Regions from separate parts of the Bacillus altitudinis genome, predicted to be linked through region 2. Evidence: predicted binding sites of a transcription regulator. Region 2 holds the regulator's gene; each other region holds the start of a gene.
What was found. The regulator Rex, encoded in region 2, represses fermentation and respiration genes when NADH is low (regulators of the CRP and FNR family bind a similar motif). The targets are predictions, from matches to a motif close to TTGTGAAATATTTCACAA.
Positions count from the first base shown of each region.

Region 1: ID12_RS03770 (cytochrome ubiquinol oxidase subunit I) is a predicted target of Rex. The motif match lies at 1,932-1,949, and genes of this name have one in related genera.
Region 3: ID12_RS06560 (L-lactate dehydrogenase) is a predicted target of Rex. The motif match lies at 3,474-3,491, and genes of this name have one in related genera.

Region 1 is NZ_CP009108.1:741,597-748,239, reverse strand. Features, by position in the region: gene ID12_RS03780 (FecCD family ABC transporter permease) at 1-576, shown strand, start outside; gene isdG (heme oxygenase) at 578-1,699, shown strand; gene ID12_RS03770 (cytochrome ubiquinol oxidase subunit I) at 2,029-3,444, shown strand; gene cydB (cytochrome d ubiquinol oxidase subunit II) at 3,431-4,447, shown strand; gene cydD (thiol reductant ABC exporter subunit CydD) at 4,447-6,183, shown strand; gene cydC (thiol reductant ABC exporter subunit CydC) at 6,173-6,643, shown strand, end outside.
Region 2 is NZ_CP009108.1:1,553,626-1,560,268, reverse strand. Features, by position in the region: gene groL (chaperonin GroEL) at 1-1,221, opposite strand, end outside; gene groES (co-chaperone GroES) at 1,278-1,562, opposite strand; gene ID12_RS07860 (CPBP family intramembrane glutamic endopeptidase) at 1,792-2,526, shown strand; gene ID12_RS07855 (YdiK family protein) at 2,523-2,717, shown strand; gene ID12_RS07850 (NUDIX hydrolase) at 2,775-3,401, shown strand; gene tatC (twin-arginine translocase subunit TatC) at 3,441-4,196, opposite strand; gene ID12_RS07840 (twin-arginine translocase TatA/TatE family subunit) at 4,212-4,391, opposite strand; gene ID12_RS07835 (redox-sensing transcriptional repressor Rex) at 4,419-5,072, opposite strand; gene moaC (cyclic pyranopterin monophosphate synthase MoaC) at 5,088-5,579, opposite strand; gene ID12_RS07825 (ABC-F family ATP-binding cassette domain-containing protein) at 5,718-6,643, shown strand, end outside.
Region 3 is NZ_CP009108.1:1,276,568-1,283,210, reverse strand. Features, by position in the region: gene ID12_RS06570 (LacI family DNA-binding transcriptional regulator) at 1-571, shown strand, start outside; gene ID12_RS06565 (L-lactate permease) at 821-2,443, opposite strand; gene ID12_RS06560 (L-lactate dehydrogenase) at 2,487-3,434, opposite strand; gene ID12_RS06555 (YfcC family protein) at 3,652-5,082, opposite strand; gene ID12_RS06550 (M20 peptidase aminoacylase family protein) at 5,236-6,363, shown strand; gene ID12_RS06545 (SDR family NAD(P)-dependent oxidoreductase) at 6,416-6,643, opposite strand, start outside.

The DNA.
Region 1 (6,643 bases), 810 kb from region 2:
GATCAAGGGGTTTCACCGCTTAAATTGATCTTGGCAGGTGTTGCCGTCAATGCCTTGCTTGGTGCGGTGATGAATGGGTTTATGGTGCTTTACAGTGAGCGTGTGCAGGCTGTTTTGCCTTTTCTATCAGGGGGATTAAACGGACGGAGCTGGCATCATCTTAGCTTCGTGTCGCCATATGCGCTGGCTGGATTATGTCTTTGTTTTTTCGCCATTAAACCGTCCAATCTCCTTTTGCTTGGCGATGAATCGGCTCAGCTATTAGGCCTTCGAGTAGAGAGGACTCGATTTTTTCTCATTGCGCTGGCCGCTCTTTTAGCTGGAGCGGCTGTCAGTGTCAGCGGTTTAATCGGTTTTGTCGGGCTTGTTGTACCCCATTTTATCCGTCTTTTAATCGGAGATGATTACCGGTATTTGCTACCGATTTCAATGCTTGGAGGGGGCGTGCTTGTGGTCTTTGCCGATACAGCGGCACGGGTCTGGTTTACACCGGTTGAATTGCCTGTAGGGATCTTGCTTGCCTGCATCGGTGCACCTTTCTTCCTCTATTTATTAAAAAAGAAAGGGAGGGGTTAAGATGGATGTCATTGCAATGGATGACGTGAGTCTCAGTCAAGGCGGCTTTCGGCTGTCTTCCATTTCAGCAGCTGTTCCTAAAGGGAGTGTGACCGGAATCATTGGCCCAAATGGGTCAGGTAAGTCGACTTTTATCAAAGCGGCCGCACGACTGACCTCAATCGAAAGCGGCATGATTTACATTCACGACATCCCGCAAAAAGAGATGACGGCACAGGAGATCGCCAAGGAGGTGGCGGTTCTCATGCAAACAAGAACCGCCATTCCATCGATGACAGTACGTGAGCTGGTCGCACTTGGACGCAGTCCGCACCGTTCCATCTGGAAAAAAAGCGGCACGTCAGATCATGAAGCGATTGAGTGGGCGCTTGAGGTGACGAATAGCCGCACCAATGAAAACAGAATGCTCCATACATTATCAGGCGGAGAAAGACAAAAGGCATATATTGCAATGGCACTGGCTCAGAAGACAGAGACTATCATTCTGGATGAGCCAACCACTTATTTAGACATTGCGCATCAGCTTGAATTACTGGAGCTGCTTAAACAGCTGAATCAAACACATGGCATCACCATTTTAATGGTTCTCCATGACTTGCAGCAGGCCGCAAAATATTGTGACCGTCTCATTGCTATGAAGCGAGGTCAGGTGCATCAAATTGGCTCACCAAATGAAGTGTTAACAGAAGACTTTTTCAAGGAGGTTTTTGGGATTCAGGCAGAGGTTCACTTAGACGGACCGCATCCGCTCATTATCCCCATCGCCTCCATTCAACAACAAAAGGGAGATGAACCAAACATGATTATTGTAAATAACCAAGTAAGAGTAGAAAAAGGCAGTGCCGACCACCTTGTTAAACGGTTTAACAAGCAGGGACAAGTAGAATTTATGGAAGGATTTTTAGGTATGGAAGTATGGGTCACTCAGCAGACAACTGATTACGATGAAGTGACCATTCACACCCGCTGGAATCGAAAAGAAGACTTTGTGAATTGGACAAAATCTCAGGCATTTGGTGATGCGCACGCTCACGGAAAGGCGAAACCTGAAGGCCTGTTAAAAAACAAAATTACGTACTATGAAGTGCAAGTCACAAGACCTGCTTTACAGAAAAAAGCCTAAATATTCAAAAGCGCTGCAGCGAAGAAGCAGCGCTATTTTTTTTGTGATTGTCTCTTTCCGTCACATATTTTTGACAAAGTATTCAAACAACTGACACAATCCTATCCAAATTTTAGGTAAAATTTACTTTATTTTTGAAGCGCATGGGTGTAAAGTACAGGTATAAATAACTAACCGAATGAAAATCAAGAGTAAAATTTCACCGAGTGAACTATATCAAATGGACTTCCGCTTGTGAATCATTGAACAAATAGTGAACTTTTTGTGAAATGGTGAGCATAAATATCTCGAATCATTCGGCATGCGAAAGTAAGGGAGGATGTAAGGCTGTGAGTGAGCTGTTTTTAGCAAGATTTCAATTTGCCTCAACGACATTATTTCATTTTATTTTTGTTCCTATGTCTATAGGTTTGGTATTTATCGTTGCATTGATGCAAACCCTTTATGTCGTCAAGAAAAAAGAGATTTATAAAAAGATGGCGAAATTTTGGGGTCACCTTTTCTTAATTAACTTTGCAGTAGGTGTGGTGACAGGGATTCTGCAAGAATTCCAGTTTGGGATGAACTGGTCTGATTATTCAAGGTTTGTCGGTGATGTCTTTGGTGCACCGCTTGCCATTGAAGCGCTATTGGCCTTTTTCCTTGAATCGACCTTTATTGGCCTTTGGATATTCGGCTGGGACCGTCTGCCGAAAAAAATTCATTTGTTATGTATTTGGCTTGTTTCTCTTGGTACGATCTTTTCGGCGTTTTGGATTTTACTCGCCAACTCATTTATGCAGGAGCCAGTTGGATTTGTGATTAAAAATGGCCGTGCAGAAATGAATGACTTTGGGGCGCTCGTGACAAATCCGCAACTTTGGGTAGAGTTCCCGCACGTTCTGTTTGGTGCATTGGCAACCGGTGCTTTCTTTATCGCGGGTGTCAGTGCCTATAAAATGATCAAAAAACAAGAAGTGACCTTTTTCAAAAAATCTTTCCAGATTGCCATGGTGCTTGCTTTCATTTCTGGCTTAGGTGTGGCGTTCTCTGGACATGATCAAGCAAAGCACTTAATGGAATCACAGCCGATGAAGATGGCAGCAAGTGAAGCCCTTTGGAAGGATAGTGGAGATCCAGCGGCTTGGACACTATTTGCCAACATTGACACAGATAAAAAAGAAAACTCTGCGGAGATCAATATTCCGTTTGCTTTAAGTTACTTGGCTTATTCGAAGTTTAGTGGAGATGTGCCAGGCATGCTGACCCTTCAAAAAGAATATGAAGCAAAGTTTGGTCCTGGAGATTACATTCCTCCAGTCAAAACAACCTTCTGGAGCTTTAGAATCATGGTGGGTGCCGGCATGTTGATGATTTTTGCTAGTATGATTGGTTTGTATTTGAGCTTTAGAAAAAAACTAGAATCAAACAAATGGTATTTACGCTTCATGGTATGGATGATTGCGTTCCCGTTTATTGCAAACTCAGCTGGTTGGATCATGACGGAAATTGGGCGTCAGCCGTGGACAGTCTTTGGTATGATGACAACCGCACAATCCATTTCACCAAACGTATCGTACGGCATGTTGCTATTCTCAGTCATTAGCTTTACGACCATTTATCTGATTCTTGCCATCGTGCTTGCCTACTTATTCATTCGAGAAATTAAAAAAGGTGCACATTCTGAAGAGAATACAGATCAAAAGGATGAAACGGACCTGTCTACAGATCCATTTGATGGAGGCGCATATCATGGCATATCTTAACGAGATTTGGTTTATTCTTGTCGCAGTATTGTTTGTTGGATTTTTCTTCTTAGAAGGATTTGATTTTGGTGTCGGGATGTCCATGCAGCTTCTTGGAAAAGATGCACATGAGCGCCGCATTTTAATCAATACGATTGGCCCTTTCTGGGATGCGAATGAGGTCTGGCTGATTACAGCTGGTGGAGCTATTTTCGCCGCTTTTCCTCATTGGTACGCTACGATGTTCAGCGGATACTATATTCCGTTTGCAGTTCTTTTATTAGCGCTCATTGGGCGGGGGGTCGCCTTTGAATTTAGAGGGAAGGTCGAGAAGGCTTCATGGATCAAAACGTGGGACTGGGTCATCTTCTTTGGCAGCCTGCTTCCGCCATTTTTACTCGGCGTGCTATTCACAAGTATTTTACGAGGAATGCCCATTGATCAAAGCATGAATATGTACGCTGGATTTACAGACTTTGTGAATCTTTATTCAGTGATCGGAGGGGTAGCCGTGACGGTTCTTTGCCTTCTGCATGGATTGATTTTCGTCACACTCCGCACTGAGGGTGATTTAAGAAATCGTGCAAGAAAGCTCGGTCAGCGTGTTTTATTGATTGCACTACCAGTTCTTGTTCTATTTGTTGGTGTGTCTATTCTTGAAACAGACATTTATACCGTACGTCCAATCATCACAATCCCTTTAACTGTACTCATTGTGGTTTGTTATGTAGCGGCTCTATTCTTTATGAGAAAAGAGCGTGATGGCTGGACATTTTTATTCACAGGTGCAGGTATTATGGTGACGGTGACCATGCTTTTCACAGCATTATTCCCGCGTGTCATGATTAGTTCGATCAACCATGCATTCGACCTCACCATTCAAAACGCTGCATCAGGATCTTATTCACTGACGGTCATGACGATTGTTGCCATTTCTTTGCTACCTTTTGTGCTTGGGTATCAAATCTGGAGCTACTATGTCTTCCGTAAACGTGTAAGCGGTAAGGAGCCAATGACCTACTAATGGATAAACGTTTGCTTCAACTAAAAGGAATGAGGGGGCTTCTTGCCCTCTTAGGTATTGTGTCAATCATCCAAGGAGCAAGTATTATTTTTCAAGCACAGTGGCTGGCACATGCCATAACAACGCTGTTTGACGGGAAGAGCCTCATGCAGGCAACACCTTATGTCTTGCTGTTTCTTGCTGCCTTTCTGGTGCGGCACGGTCTCACCTTGATGCGGGAGAAGGTCATGTTCACCTATTCTTCCCGAATTGGAGCAGACGTCAGAAAGCAGCTGTTGGACCAACTGTTCCGTTTAGGGCCAGCTTTCACGAAGAAAAAAGGAACAGGAAAGCTTGTGACATTGGCGATGGAGGGAATTGCCCAATATCGTCAGTATTTACAGCTGTTTTTGCCGAAAATGGTGAACATGGCAGTTATTCCGGTGATGGTGCTTGTCTATGTTTGGACATTAGATGAAACATCTGCTGTCATTCTCATTGTCACGCTGCCGATTTTAATTGTTTTTATGATTTTGCTAGGACTTGTCGCTCAGCGTAAAGCGGCCAAACAATGGAGATCGTATGAGAAATTATCCAATCATTTTACTGATTCTCTCCGTGGCCTTGAAACGCTTCGCTACTTAGGGATTAGCAAAAAGCATTCTCGCAATATTGCAGAGGTCTCAAAGCGTTATCGAAAGGCGACGATGAGCACACTGAAAGTCGCCTTTCTTTCATCTTTTGCTCTCGATTTCTTTTCTATGCTGTCCATTGCGACTGTCGCTGTATTTCTCGGCTTGCGCTTAATTGAAGGAGATCTTTTGTTATTGCCCGCTTTGACCGCACTGATGCTTGCGCCAGAATATTTCTTGCCAGTACGTGAAGTAGGTAATGATTATCATGCGACGTTAAACGGTAAAGAAGCGAATGAGGCGATTCAAGTGATTTTAGAGGAAAAGGGCTTCCGAGAGCAGGAGACACAATCCGTGCAGCTGAACGAGTGGAATGAGCAATCTGAGCTCACACTGCAAGATGTCAGTGTCTTGCATGATGAGCATGCACCATATTCGATTCAGGATGTGGACCTCACTGTGAAAGGAAAGAAAAAAATTGGGATCATCGGTGCCAGTGGTTCGGGGAAATCGACGTTAACGGATGTTCTCGGCGGTTTTGTTGAACCGTCTGCAGGTGAAATCATCCTAAACGGAAAGCCGCTTGCTCATTTACAGCTGGCGGCATGGCAAAAAGAAGTCGTTTATATGCCGCAGCATCCTTATTTATTTCACATGACACTGAGAGAAAACATTCGTTTTTATGAACCGAATGCAACCGATGAAGACGTCGAAAGAGCGGTGGAAGAGGCAGGTTTGTCTCAGCTTGTAGCGGATCTCTCCAATGGACTGGATGAGGTCATTGGCGAACAGGGCAGAGGACTGAGCGGTGGACAAGCGCAGCGGATTGCCCTCGCTCGCACAGTGCTCGGCCAGCGATCCATTATGCTGTTAGATGAACCAACGGCTCATCTGGATATTGAGACAGAGTATGAATTGAAGAAAACAATGCTTCCATTGTTTGAAAATAAACTTGTGTTTTTAGCCACACACAGACTTCATTGGATGACGGATATGGATGAAATCATTGTGATGGATCATGGGACGATTGCAGAGATGGGGACTCATGAATCATTAATGAAAAGAAAAGGTGTGTACTATCAATTGGTACAGGAACAAATGGGGGCGGTCACACATGGTCAGTAAAGGCTGGTTTATACCTTATATCAAGGAGAATCAAAAGCTGTTTGCCTTGGTGCTTTTTTTAGGGGCGATTGCGGTGTTTTCTGCTTCTATGCTCATGTATACGTCAGGGTTCCTCATTTCAAAAGCTGCCACAAGACCTGAGAATATCTTGATGGTCTATGTCCCAATCGTGGCAGTACGTACCTTTGGTATTTCACGCTCAGCTGCTCGTTATGCAGAGAGACTGGCGAGTCATCAGCTCATTTTGACGATGATTGAAAAAATGCGGGTACGTCTTTATGACATGGCTGAACGAAGTGCCAAACAGACGAAGCTTGGAACAGGTGAAATGCTTGGGCTGTTATCAGAAGATGTGGAGAGATTACAGGATGCGTATTTAAAAACAATTTTTCCATCCATCGGTGCGCTGCTTTTATATGCCGCTTCGATTGGAGCACTTGGGCTTTTTTCATGGCCTTTT
Region 2 (6,643 bases):
TTCTTCAACTGCTGCACGAGTTGAGTTCAGTGCATCCTCGATGCGTAGTTTACGTTCTTTTAGTTCTGTTTCAGTTGCAGCACCAACTTTGATGACAGCAACGCCGCCAGCTAGTTTTGCAAGACGTTCTTGTAATTTTTCTTTATCGAATTCAGAAGTTGTTTCTTCTACTTGCGCACGGATTTGGTTTACGCGTGCTGCGATTTGAGCAGAATCTCCTGAGCCTTCTACGATGGTTGTGTTTTCTTTTGTAACAACCACTTTAGACGCACGGCCAAGCTGACCAATTTCAGTTGATTTCAGGTCAAGTCCTAGGTCTTCAGTGATGAGTTCTCCGCCAGTTAGAACAGAGATGTCTTCAAGCATTGCTTTACGACGATCACCGAATCCAGGTGCTTTTACTGCCACTGCGTTGAATGTTCCACGAAGTTTGTTCACAACAAGTGTTGCAAGTGCTTCGCCTTCTACATCTTCAGCAATGATCAATAATGGTTTTCCTTGTTGTACGACTTGCTCAAGTACAGGAAGGATTTCTTGAATGTTTGTGATCTTTTTATCAGTGATTAAGATGTAAGGATTTTCAAGAACCGCTTCCATCTTATCAGAATCAGTTACCATGTATGGTGAAGCGTATCCACGGTCAAACTGCATTCCTTCAACCACTTCAAGCTCAGTTGTGAAACCTTTAGATTCTTCAATTGTGATGACGCCGTCGTTTCCTACACGCTCCATCGCTTCAGCAATTAGGCTGCCGACTTCTTCATCTGCTGCAGAAATAGACGCAACTTGAGCAATTGATTCTTTACCTTCGATTGGTTTAGAAATCTCGTGCAAGCCTTCAAGTGCTACTTTCACTGCTTCTTCGATGCCTTTACGAACGCCAACAGGGTTTGCACCAGCTGTTACGTTTTTAAGACCTTCACGGATCATCGCTTGAGCTAGAACTGTTGCAGTCGTTGTACCGTCACCAGCTACATCGTTTGTTTTGCTTGCAACTTCAGCCACAAGTTTTGCACCCATGTTTTCAAATGCATCTTCTAATTCGATTTCTTTTGCAATCGTTACACCATCATTTGTGATAAGTGGAGAACCGAATTTTTTCTCAAGAACCACGTTACGTCCTTTAGGTCCTAAAGTTACTTTTACAGCATCTGCAAGTGCATCTACACCACGTAACATCGCACGACGTGCTTCTTCACTGAACTTAATATCTTTTGCCATAATAACGAAACCTCCTCAGTCTTTTTAGAAATATATCTCAATCTTTGTTTATGTGATTAACCAATAACAGCTAAAATGTCGCTTTCACGAAGGATTAAATATTCTTTTCCTTCATATTTCACTTCAGTGCCTGCATATTTTGAGAAGATAATGCGGTCGCCTGTGTTTACTTCTAACGCAACGCGCTCACCACTTTCAAGTACACGACCTGAACCTGCTGCAACAATTTTACCTTCTTGCGGTTTTTCTTTTGCAGAATCCGGTAAGACAATACCGCTAGCGGTTTTTTCCTCAGATTCAACGAGTTCAATGATTACGCGATCGCCTAATGGCTTTAACATAAGAAACAACCTCCTCAATTTTTATATGTAGTCTTTTTTAGCACTCATCATCAACGAGTGCTAACACATTTATTATAATAAAGAATGTCTTCTGCAATTTCAAGTAAAAACCTTTAAAAATTTTTACGCTTTCATGATCTTTTTTCAACTCAAATTCTTTCCTTTTCAACGAAAAAGAAGACTTGTGTTACAATAAATCTAGTTCTTTTAGTAAAGGGGTTTTCGTTACTTGAAAAAACAATATTGGTACATCATCTTAACGTATATATTGGTGCAGGTTTCTGCGTTTCCGTATGTGTTCATCATGAAGTGGTTAGGTTACATTCAGACACCGATGACACAAGCAGAGCTCTCTAAATTGTCAGGAACATGGACAATCATTAGCTTCTGTATCGGATTAATCATTATTCTGCTCATTCTTCGGACTGTGCCAAAAGCTTCACTTCGAAATGAAGCACCGGCTTCAGTCGGCGCGGCAATCGCTTGGATCATTGGCGGTTTCTTTCTTTCCCTCTTTGCACAATCCATTGCGGGGGCGATTGAACAATATGCATTTGGCATTAGCCGAGAATCCGAAAATACTCAAAATATTTTAGCCATTATGGATGCAGTTCCATGGCTTGTAATCGTCATCGCTCTGATTGGACCGATATTAGAAGAAATCATTTTTCGAAAAATCATTTTTGGTGTGGTTTATGAAAAAACGAATTTTTTCATTGGCGCACTTGTCAGTTCAGTGGTTTTTGCTGCTGTACACAATGATTTCCCACATATCTTGCTCTATACCGCAATGGGCTTTACCTTTGCCTTTTTATATGCGAAAACAAAACGAATCATTGTGCCAATCGGTGCTCATATGCTGATGAATTCGCTCGTTATCCTTGTGCAGATTGAGCCAGTAAGAAAAATGATTGAAGAACAATCTCAAACAATGCAAATGATTATTGGAGGCTTTTTCTCATGAGAAACCCTGTCGTATGGGGCATTATTTATTTTGCCGTAGGTGTGGCGTTCACCTATATGGCCATTCAAAATCCAGGTGACATGTGGTCATTTTACAGCATTTTGCTGATGGTGTTTGCGGCCTATAATATTAATATCGCGTTAAAAATGTTTGCTTTTTCTGTCAAAATGAAAAAACAACAGCAAAAATAAAGCAGAAACCATTTTCCGCCGTTTGGAAAATGGTTTTTTTATGGAGGTCATGTTTTCATGGAACACGAAAAACTGAACATCATGAACAATCAGCATGAAACGATTGGTACAGCCGCTCGATCTGATATCCATGCTGAGGGCCTTTGGCATGAAACCTTTCATTTCTGGCTTTTAAAAAAGGAAGATGACACAGTGTTTCTCTATTTTCAGCTGAGGAGTCCCTCCAAAAAGGATTTCCCTTCTCTATTTGATATCACAGCAGCAGGCCACCTTCTCGCAGATGAACAGCCTTCTGATGGCATCAGAGAAGTCGAAGAAGAGCTTGGTCTCTCCATCTCGTTTGAGAACCTTACCTTTGCTGGTGTCATTAAAGATGAAATCCATCTGCCTTCGTTTACCGATCGTGAGTTTTGCCATGTGTATCTTTATATGGATCAAAAAGAGCACATGGATGTCCATCTACAGAAAGAAGAAGTTGCTGGACTTTATAGAGCAAGGCTGATGGATGCACAGCAGCTTTTAAATAGAGAATGCGAAAAAATGAACATCGAGGGCTTTGAAGTGGATGCAGACGGCAAGCGACGTGAGGAAAAGAGAGAGGTCCGTATACATGATTTTGTCCCGCATGAACCTTCCTATTATGAGCATCTCTTTCAAGCAATTAATCAATTTCTTTCACAATAGAAAAAGCATCGTGACCCCTATTAGGATCACGGTGCTTTTTTATGAGACAACACCTTTTTCTTTCTCCTCTGTCTCTGTTTGCTGCATTTTGCGATAGGTCACTCTTGAAATGACAATACTCACTTCATACAAAACGAGCATTGGCAAGGTAACCATGAGGTGAGAAACGAGCTCTGGCGGTGTAATCAGTGCGGCAATGACAAGGAGGACAAAATAGGCATACTTCCGTATTTTTGATAAAAACATCGGTGTAATGATGCCAAGTCTTGTGAGAAACATCAACACGACAGGCATCTGAAACAAAAAGCCAAATGGAAGTGTTAACTGCATCAGAAATGTAAAATACTCATGAATCCCAATCACTTGCTCCACATGTAAATCATTTGACATCCGTATCATAAAATCGACGACAAATGGAAACAAAATAAAATAAGAGAAAGCCACACCGCTCAGAAATAAAAGCAGTGCAATCGGAATATAAGCAAGTGTCACCTTTCTTTCTTTTTCATATAAGCCAGGACTCACAAACGCCCAAAGCTGGTATAAAATCACGGGACACGTCAAAACAAGAGCGATGACAAAAGCGAACTGCATAAACACGTACAGTGGATCTGTGAGCTTAAATGCGTTCAATGTCAGTGTGGCCGCTTCATCGGTATTTTGTAAATACACAATGACCGGCTTAGCGAGAAAAAAACCTGCCACCATAAAGGTGACAAAAAACATCGCAATGATCACTAAACGTTTTCGCAGTTCCACAATATGCTCCATAAGCGGCATATCTTTGACATTCATGAAGCTCATCCTATTCTACTGATCTTCTTTTTTCTTTTTTTCTTCCTGATCATCAGCTAAACCTTTTGTGGCATTTTTGAATTCACGTAATGTATCTCCTGCTGCTCTTCCTAATTCAGGAAGCTTTTTCGGCCCAAAAATAATGAGCGCAACAACCGCAATCAGAACCAAACTTCCAGGACCGATCGGACCCATTTGCTCCACCCCCTTTACCCCTTTTCGTCAGTCCTCCTGTGTAACAGAGTAATGCTTTAAGAAATACACAAGAGACTGAAGTTCAACCGCCAAATCTATATGATGAATTCGAATGTGTTCCGGCACATTCAATCGAGCCGGCGTAAAGTTAAGGATTCCTTTGATGCCAAGGGCAATCAAACGATCTGTAATGGATTGAGCTGCTACGGCAGGCACTGTCAAAATCGCAACAGGAATATCTCCTACCTCTTGCACATGCTCTTCAAGCTTATCCAAATCATAGACAGGCACGCCGCCTATCTCACTTCCTATTTTACTCTCATTGACGTCAAAAGCCATTGAAATTTTTGTATTATTATTTTTAATGAAATTATAGTGTAAAAAAGCAGTCCCTAAATTCCCGACACCGATGAGCATGACATTCGTCATTTCATCTTGGTCAAGGGTCTTTCTAAAGAAGGTCAAGAGGTAATCGACGTTATAGCCATACCCTTTCTTCCCAAGTGCACCAAAGTAAGAAAAATCTCGGCGAATGGTGGCAGAATCCACTTTGACTGCATCACTAAGCTCTGCCGATGACACCCTTTGTTTTCCTGATGCATGCAGATTTTTTAAAAAACGGTAGTAAAGCGGCAAACGTTTGGCTGTCGCTTGTGGAATTTTTGACTGGTCTATATTCATATAAGATCCTCCAACTTAAATATCAGATGCTCTGTGAAAATCACCGTTTTTCCCGCCTGTTTTTTCTACTAGATAGGTCGGGCCGATGATCATCCCTTTGTCTATTGCTTTGCACATGTCATAAACGGTCAGTGCACATACTGAGGCAGAAGTGAGCGCTTCCATCTCCACACCCGTACTTCCTTTTGTTTTCACCTGTACTTGTATGTTCAGAATGTACGCATTTCCGTCTTCCTCCCAATCAAAGGAGATATCGACACCTTTTAATGCAAGCGGATGACACATTGGAATGATGCTGGACGTTTGCTTTGCTGCCATGATGCCAGCTACCTGTGCGACAGACAGCACATCCCCTTTTCCAATGTCATGCTTTTGTATTTGATGAAATACTTCTTTTATCATACGAACGCTTGAAACAGCAACGGCAGTTCTCACTGTAGACGATTTGTCACTAATGTCGACCATCTTTGCTCTTCCTTGTTCGTTAAAGTGGCTAAATTGACTCATCTTTCAACGCTCCCTCACTCAAATCATACACTATTTTTTCCTATCTGTCTTTCATTTGAACATGGCAGCCGTATGTAAGATTTGCCGGTTTACTGCTGATAAGCTACACTTAACATATTATAGCAGAGGTGAAGTTACATGATGATTCTACAAGTGAATCAGCTGTCCAAATCGTTTGGCGCTGATACCGTTTTAACGAATATAAAATTGGAAGTCAAAGCGAGGGATCGTATTGCCATTGTCGGTCGTAACGGTGCAGGAAAATCCACGCTTTTAAAAATCATTGCCGGTCAAATGTCTTACGAACAAGGTGAGATCATCAAACCGAAAGACCTATCCATTGGATATCGAGCACAACATACAGATGTGACGTCTACACGTACGCTAAAAGACGAACTACTATCCGTTTTCGATCATTTAAAAGAAATGGAACAAGAGATGAGAACCATAGAAGAGAAAATGGCTTCTTCCACAGGAACAGAATTAGATTCTCTAATGAAAACCTATGACAGGCTGCAGCAAGCATTTAAAGATCAAGGCGGCTACCAATATGAAGCAGATGTCCGCTCCATTTTACACGGACTCGGCTTTAGTCATTTTGAAGATCATACAACCGTCCAATCCTTAAGCGGCGGTCAGAAAACTCGTCTAGCGCTTGGAAAGCTATTATTGATGAAACCAGAACTCTTGATTTTGGATGAGCCAACCAACCATCTAGATATTGATACCTTATCATGGCTTGAGCAGTATTTGCAAAATTATACAGGAGCCATTCTCATCGTTTCCCATGACCGATACTTCTTAGACAAAGTCGTGAACCATGTATATGAAGTGTCAAGAACAGCGATGAAAAAGTTCGCAGGGAACTATAGTAAGTATCTTGACCAAAAAGCTGAGCAGCTAGAGCGTGATATGAAGCTGTATGAAAAACAGCAAGAAGAAATTTCGAAGCTTCAAGATTTCGTGGATCGGAACTTAGCAAGAGCCTCCACCACAAAGCGTGCTCAAAGCAGGCGGAAACAGCTGGAACGAATGGATCGTTTAGATAAGCCGTTAGGAGATGA
Region 3 (6,643 bases), 280 kb from region 2:
CGTCATGGCAAATGAGTATCATCAAACAGCAGACATTCCGATTATCGGATATGATGAGCGGGAAGCTGCCTATAAAGCGGTTGACTACTTGATTCAATCAGGGCGTACATCCATTGGATTTTGCTTTGATACAGAAAGCAGTGAAGCACAAAAACAAAGAAAGCAAGGCTATCTTGATGCGCTTTCTGATCACGGTTTGCCGCTTAAAGAAGATTGGCTGTTTGGCGAGGCTTTTACCATTGAAGACGGCTTTCGTTTGATGGACTTAATCCACCGGATGCCGGATGCGCCGGATGCGATTTTCACCGGCAATGATCAAGTTGCAGCAGGCCTCATTAAACAAGCCATTTCATATGGATATGACATTCCTAAGGATGTAGCGGTGATCGGTTATGACAATCAAGACATTTGCGAGGTGACAGCACCAACGATCACGACCATCGACATCCCCATCGTCGAGCTTGGCCAGCAGTCTGTCAAACAAATGATTCAGCTGCTGCAAGATCAAAAACCATTACAACGTGAACATATTCAACTGCCTACTCGGCTTGTCACACGAGAATCCACATAAAAAAAAGACTGAGAAATCTCTCAGTCTCAGCGTGTAGACAAACCCTCGCATTCTTTGTCAGTCCTGCGCTCTGGTGCTCACGAATACCGAATTCGCTCCGCTCCAGTGCTCGTCCTTCCTAGACTGAAAAGGTTTTCTTTCACGCTGAAAAGAAGACAAAGGGCTAAAAAAAGTACATTTTAGCCCTTTGTTAACAATCTGAAGACTGAGAAATCTCTCAGTCTTTCATTTTTCAATCAATCGATCAACCTATATAAATTGAGCAAGAATGAATGTCCATATACATACGATGCCGAGCAAAATGAAGCTGTACTTCACTGTTTTTTGGAAGAGCTCAGATTCTTTACCTGTTTCTCCAACAGCTGCTGTTGCAATAGCGATAGATTGTGGAGAAATTAATTTCGCCATTACACCACCGGTCGTATTTGCCCCGATTAACAAACCTGCCTGAGAGCCGATTTGAGAAGCGGTGACTGCTTGAAGGTTACCAAATAAGGCATTGTTACTCACAACAGATCCCGTAATAAACACGCCGATCCAGCCAAGCACTGGGCTGACAAGCGGGAATAAATCGCCTGTTTTAGCAAGTGCTAGTCCGATAGCAGAACTTAGGCCTGCAAAGTTCGCCAAGTTGGCAAAGCCCATGACAAAACAAATCGTAAGAACAGGGACCCAAAGCTCTTTGACCGCTGCATTTAAGCAGGCAGCCCCTTCTTTTAATGTAATATGTCTGCTGAACAACCCTGTCAGCATCACCGCAATTAGAATGGCGGTACCTGTTGCACTAATAACATCAATTTTAAAGATCGCATCAATCGGTGTTTCTGTTTGGGCAATTGGCGGTAATTTCACAATTTGCTGATGCAGAAACGGCATTTTCACTAAAATGGTTGTCCAGTTAAACGGTCCTCCTTCAGCAAATAATGCTTTAAAAGCTGGTAGGCTCCATACAGTAATGACGGCAGTTAAAATATAAAACGGAGACCATGCTTTCAGCACCTCAACACCGCTATACGTTTGTTTCTTCTCAATGGCTGGTGCCCCTTCTTCACGATAAATATGTTTCGGCTGCCATTTTCGAAGAAATAAAGCCAAAATTCCCATACTCGCTAAAGCTGAAATAATATTGGCAAGCTCAGGACCCATCGTGACCATTGTAACAGCCTGCAGAATCGCATAGCTTCCACTCACAACAAGCAAGGCTGGTAGTGTTTCTTTGATTCCCTTAAAGCCGTCTACAATGAGAATCAGCAGAAATGGGATACAGAAAGAAATAAACGGAATGGTGTACACAAGGGTTTGAGACAGCTCAAGCGGCGTCATATTCCCCATTTGTGCTCCAGTAATAACTGGGATACCTACTGCACCAAAAGCGCCAGACGCAGCATTTGCAATCAAGCAGAGCATGGCGGCTTTTAGTGGTTTAAACCCAAGCTCTGTTAAAAGAGCGGCACTAATCGCAATCGGTACACCGAATCCAGCGGCTCCCTCTAAAAATGCGTTAAAACTAAAACCAATTAATAAGAGCTGTAACCGTTGATCTTGAGAAATTCCTGCAATACTAGAACGAATGACATCAAACTTTCCAGACTTCACAGCAATTTTATAGAGCCACACGGCCATGATGACGATATATCCAATCGGCCACAGCCCATTAGATACACCGAGCACCACAGCAGATAATGCTTTTTCAATTGGCATATGAAAGAAGAAAACAGCTGTTACAAAACTGACGATCAAGGTAAAACAAGCGGCTAATACCCCTTTTAACTTAAATACAGTCAATGCAAGTAGGAAAAACAAGATTGGAAGCATGGCCACCAATGCACTGACGAACTCATTACCAAACGGATCATATATTTGCTGCCACATAGTGATTCATCCTTTTCTGCTCAGATAGGTTGCCTTTGATTGATTAAAAATGAGGAGCTAAAATTTCTTTTAACACATTCACACTATGTGCGAATTTTTCTTTTTCTGTGTCGTTCAGTGCGAGCTCCATCACTTCTGTTGCACCATTTCGGTTCACGAGGGCAGGTACACCAATGTAGACATCTTCTGCTCCGTATTCCCCATCTAAATAAGTGCTGACAGTCAAAATACTGTTTTCATTGTGTAAAATGGCTCTAGTAATACGGGCTAAACTCATCGCTACGCCGTAATAAGTCGCTCCTTTTTTCTCAATGATTTGGTAAGCAGCATGACGGACATTCTCCATGATGTCGTCTAAATCTTCTTGTTTGTATTGGTCATTTCTCTTCATTAATTCTGTGATCGGTACACTTCCGATATTCGCATGGCTCCAAACAGCAAGCTCTGTATCTCCATGCTCTCCAATGATGTACGCATGCACATTGTGCGCCGCTGCTTCAAAGTACTCACTAAGCATGTATCTGAATCTTGCCGTATCAAGCGTTGTTCCACTACCAATCACTCGTTCTTTTGGCAGTCCGCTGAATTTCCAAGTCGCATATGTCAAAATATCAACTGGGTTCGTAGCAACTAAGAAAATACCATCGAATCCGCTTTTCATCACATTGTCTACAATGCCTTTAAATATATTTAAATTTTTCTCAACAAGATCAAGTCTCGTTTCACCTGGCTTTTGGTTTGCACCAGCGCAGATACATACAATGTCAGCATCCTGACAATCCTCATAATCTCCATACCAAGTATTCACAGGATGCGGGGCGAATGCTTTCCCGTGGTTTAAATCCATGACGTCACCCATTGCTTTATCTTGATTCAAATCGATGACTACCAATTCATCTGTGATTGCTTGATTTATTAATGTAAAGGCATAACTGCTGCCGACAAAACCTGCTCCAATAAGTGCTACTTTGTTTACTTTTTCGTTTGTCATTTATCTCATCCTCCTGAGTAAAACTAGGTTGTTTTTCTTATGTGAAATATTTCACATTCTTATTGTGCAACACTTCACAAACTTTTGCAAGGGGATTGCTCAAAAAAATAATGTAGCCATTTTGTGAACACTCATATTGTGGTTTTAAACCGCTGTCCCCATACATGTTCTCATAAGAAAAAAGCCACCAAACACTCTTTGGTGGCTTCTCTCTTATTTAATAAGGTCCCCAATTGATCATGACACCGATACAAATAAAGACAAGGCCGATGACGAACCAAATGAGCGCAAGCGGCACCATAAAACGCAGCCATTTCACGTATGGAATCCCACTTGCAGCCAAGACAGCCATCAACACACCTGAAGTCGGATTCACGCAGTTGACCACCCCTTCACCGAGCATCACTGCTTCTACCGCTACTTGTCTCGTGATACCCATTAAATCAGCAAGCGGCGCAAGAATCGGTATAAAGACAACCGCTTCTCCTGATCCTGATGAAATCAAAAAGTGAAGGAGCGCACTGGCGATATACATGCCGATCGCACCAGCGATTGGACTAAACCCTGTCAGCATACTCGCAAGCCCATTCACCACAGTATCAAGCAGCTTGCCGTTTTCCAAAATGACTGAAATGCAGCGTGCCATGCCAACAATGAGTGCGCCGTATACAAGGCTTTGACAGCCGACAATAAACGTTTTTGCAATATCATTGGCAGCTAATCCCCCAAGCAGTCCAGCAGCAATGGCCATGAAAATAAACACACCAGCCATTTCCTTATCGGTCCAGCCAAGCTGAAGCGCACCATACAAAAAACCCCCAAGCGACAAACCACACACCGCTAAAATCAGCTTATGTCTGCCGGTGAATTCAGGCTTGTCCACAGATTCCGCATCAGCTCCTCCTAGCCCTTTAGCTGGAAACCACTCGTCACCAAGCAGGCTTCCCTTTTCTTTATTTTTCAAGCGTTTTGTATATAAATAGATGTACACAATACTAGATAGGAGAAAACAAAGATAAATGATGACACGCAGACCAATACCAGAAAAAATCGGCAGTTCTGCAATCGTTTGTGATAAACCTAATGGAGATGGAGACAAAATAGTTGCGTTAAAACCTGCATAACAGCCGATGTAAATAACCGCCGCTCCCGCCACTGCATCCCACTTTAAAGAACGTGCCACAATGATTCCAATAGGAATAAAACCAATGACCGAGTTCACCACAATTCCGGTCGTCCCAAGTACAGAAAACAATCCGCCAACAATACAAATAAACAATAGCTGTTTCGTTTGGAACCGGCTGATGACATTGTGAATCATCCCGTTAATGGCACCTGTCTTTTCCAAAATCGCAATGGTTCCGCCAGTAAAAAGAATCAGAAAAATAATAGAGGATGAACCAACCATCCCTTCTTGAATCGCTGTAAAAAAACCAACCGGACTAACTGGTGATTGATCTATACGGTGATAACTGCCAGGAACAGCTGTTGTGATTTCTCCTGACGTTTTTCGATCAAATTCACCGGCTGGTACAAAATACGTTGCGATCGTACAAATTAAAGCAATCATAAATAAGAGTACATATGCATCCGGCATCTGAAGTTTTCTTTTTTGTTTCTCAGGTGCTGATACTGTCGCTGTTTTCATCTGTCAAAACCCCTTTGTCCCGATCGAAATTTCACTTAATTTTCAGAATAATCAAATGATGTGTTATATTATAAACACTGATGATATTTAAGATCAATATTATTTCACTAAAAGAATGTTTTGGCAGATTATCTGTCAGCAAGGAGGCTTCTCATGACAACTTTGACAAACGAGATGAAACAAACCGTGACAGACATCTTTGAACATCTGCACGCCCATCCAGAAATCAGCTGGGAAGAGACAAATACGACTGCTTATATTGAAGATCTATTAAAGAAATTAGGCTGTAAAACGAGAACATTTGAAGACTGTACAGGGGTAATCGGTGAAATTGGGGAAGGCGCACCAGTAGTCGCTGTGAGAGCCGATATTGACGCATTGTGGCAGGAAGTAGATGGCGTATTTCAAGCCAACCATTCATGCGGACACGATGCTCATATGACGATGGCACTTGGGACATTCATGGCATTGAAAGATAAAGAACTTCCAAGTGGCACGATCCGATTCATTTTTCAGCCTGCCGAAGAAAGAGGAGGCGGCGCTTTAAAGATGATCGAAAAAGGTGTGTTAGCTGACGTCGATTATTTATACGGGGTGCATGTGCGCCCAATTCAAGAAACCTTAAACGGACGCTGCGCTCCTGCCATTTTGCACGGATCAAGTAATCATTACGTCGGGTCGATTCTAGGGGAGGAAGCACACGGTGCACGCCCGCATCTTGGGGTCAACGTCATTGAAGTTGCATCTACGCTTGTGCAGAGACTGGCACATATCCATGTTGATCCACGAGTCGCCCATTCTGTGAAAATGACCAATTTAAATGCAGGCGGCGGCAGCTCCAACATCATACCTGGCAAGGCCTCTTTTACACTCGACGTTCGGGCGCAGACAAACGAAGTGATGGATGAATTAGAAAAGGAAATTGAAAGAGCATGCCATTCTGTAGCGGATGCTTTTGGCGCCTCTATCACACTTTCAACTGACCATCGTCTTCCAGCTGCGACATTAAATGAAGAAGCTGTGGAGATCATGTCACATGCCATAGAGCAAGTGCTAGGCAAAGAACAGCTCGATCCACCGATCGTGACGACAGGCGGAGAGGACTTTCATTTTTATGCAGCAAAGCTTCCTCATATTAAATCGACGATGCTCGGTTTAGGCTGTGATTTAAAACCTGGGCTTCATCACCCTTATATGACATTCGATCGCTCCGCCATTTTTACCGGTATTGAGATTTTGACCGAAGCTGTATACGAAACACTTCAGCAGCATTCATCGTAAAATAAAAAAACCACCCGTCTTTCCTGAAGCGGGTGGTCTCCTTTATTTTATTTTACGCATTCACATCTGTCATCGCCGGGACATTGATTTCTTTCACACAGGACACCCTGGATAGATGAATGACACATCTCGCCAGCTCGACAATATCTTGTACAGGTATTCTCGTTTCATCATACAGAGCAATGGCTTTTTCAGCGCCATCTTCGTATGGAACTTCTGCCGCTAGCTCTCCTGGATTGATACAGGTAACGGATATTTTATCTTTCCTCACGTGCTCTCT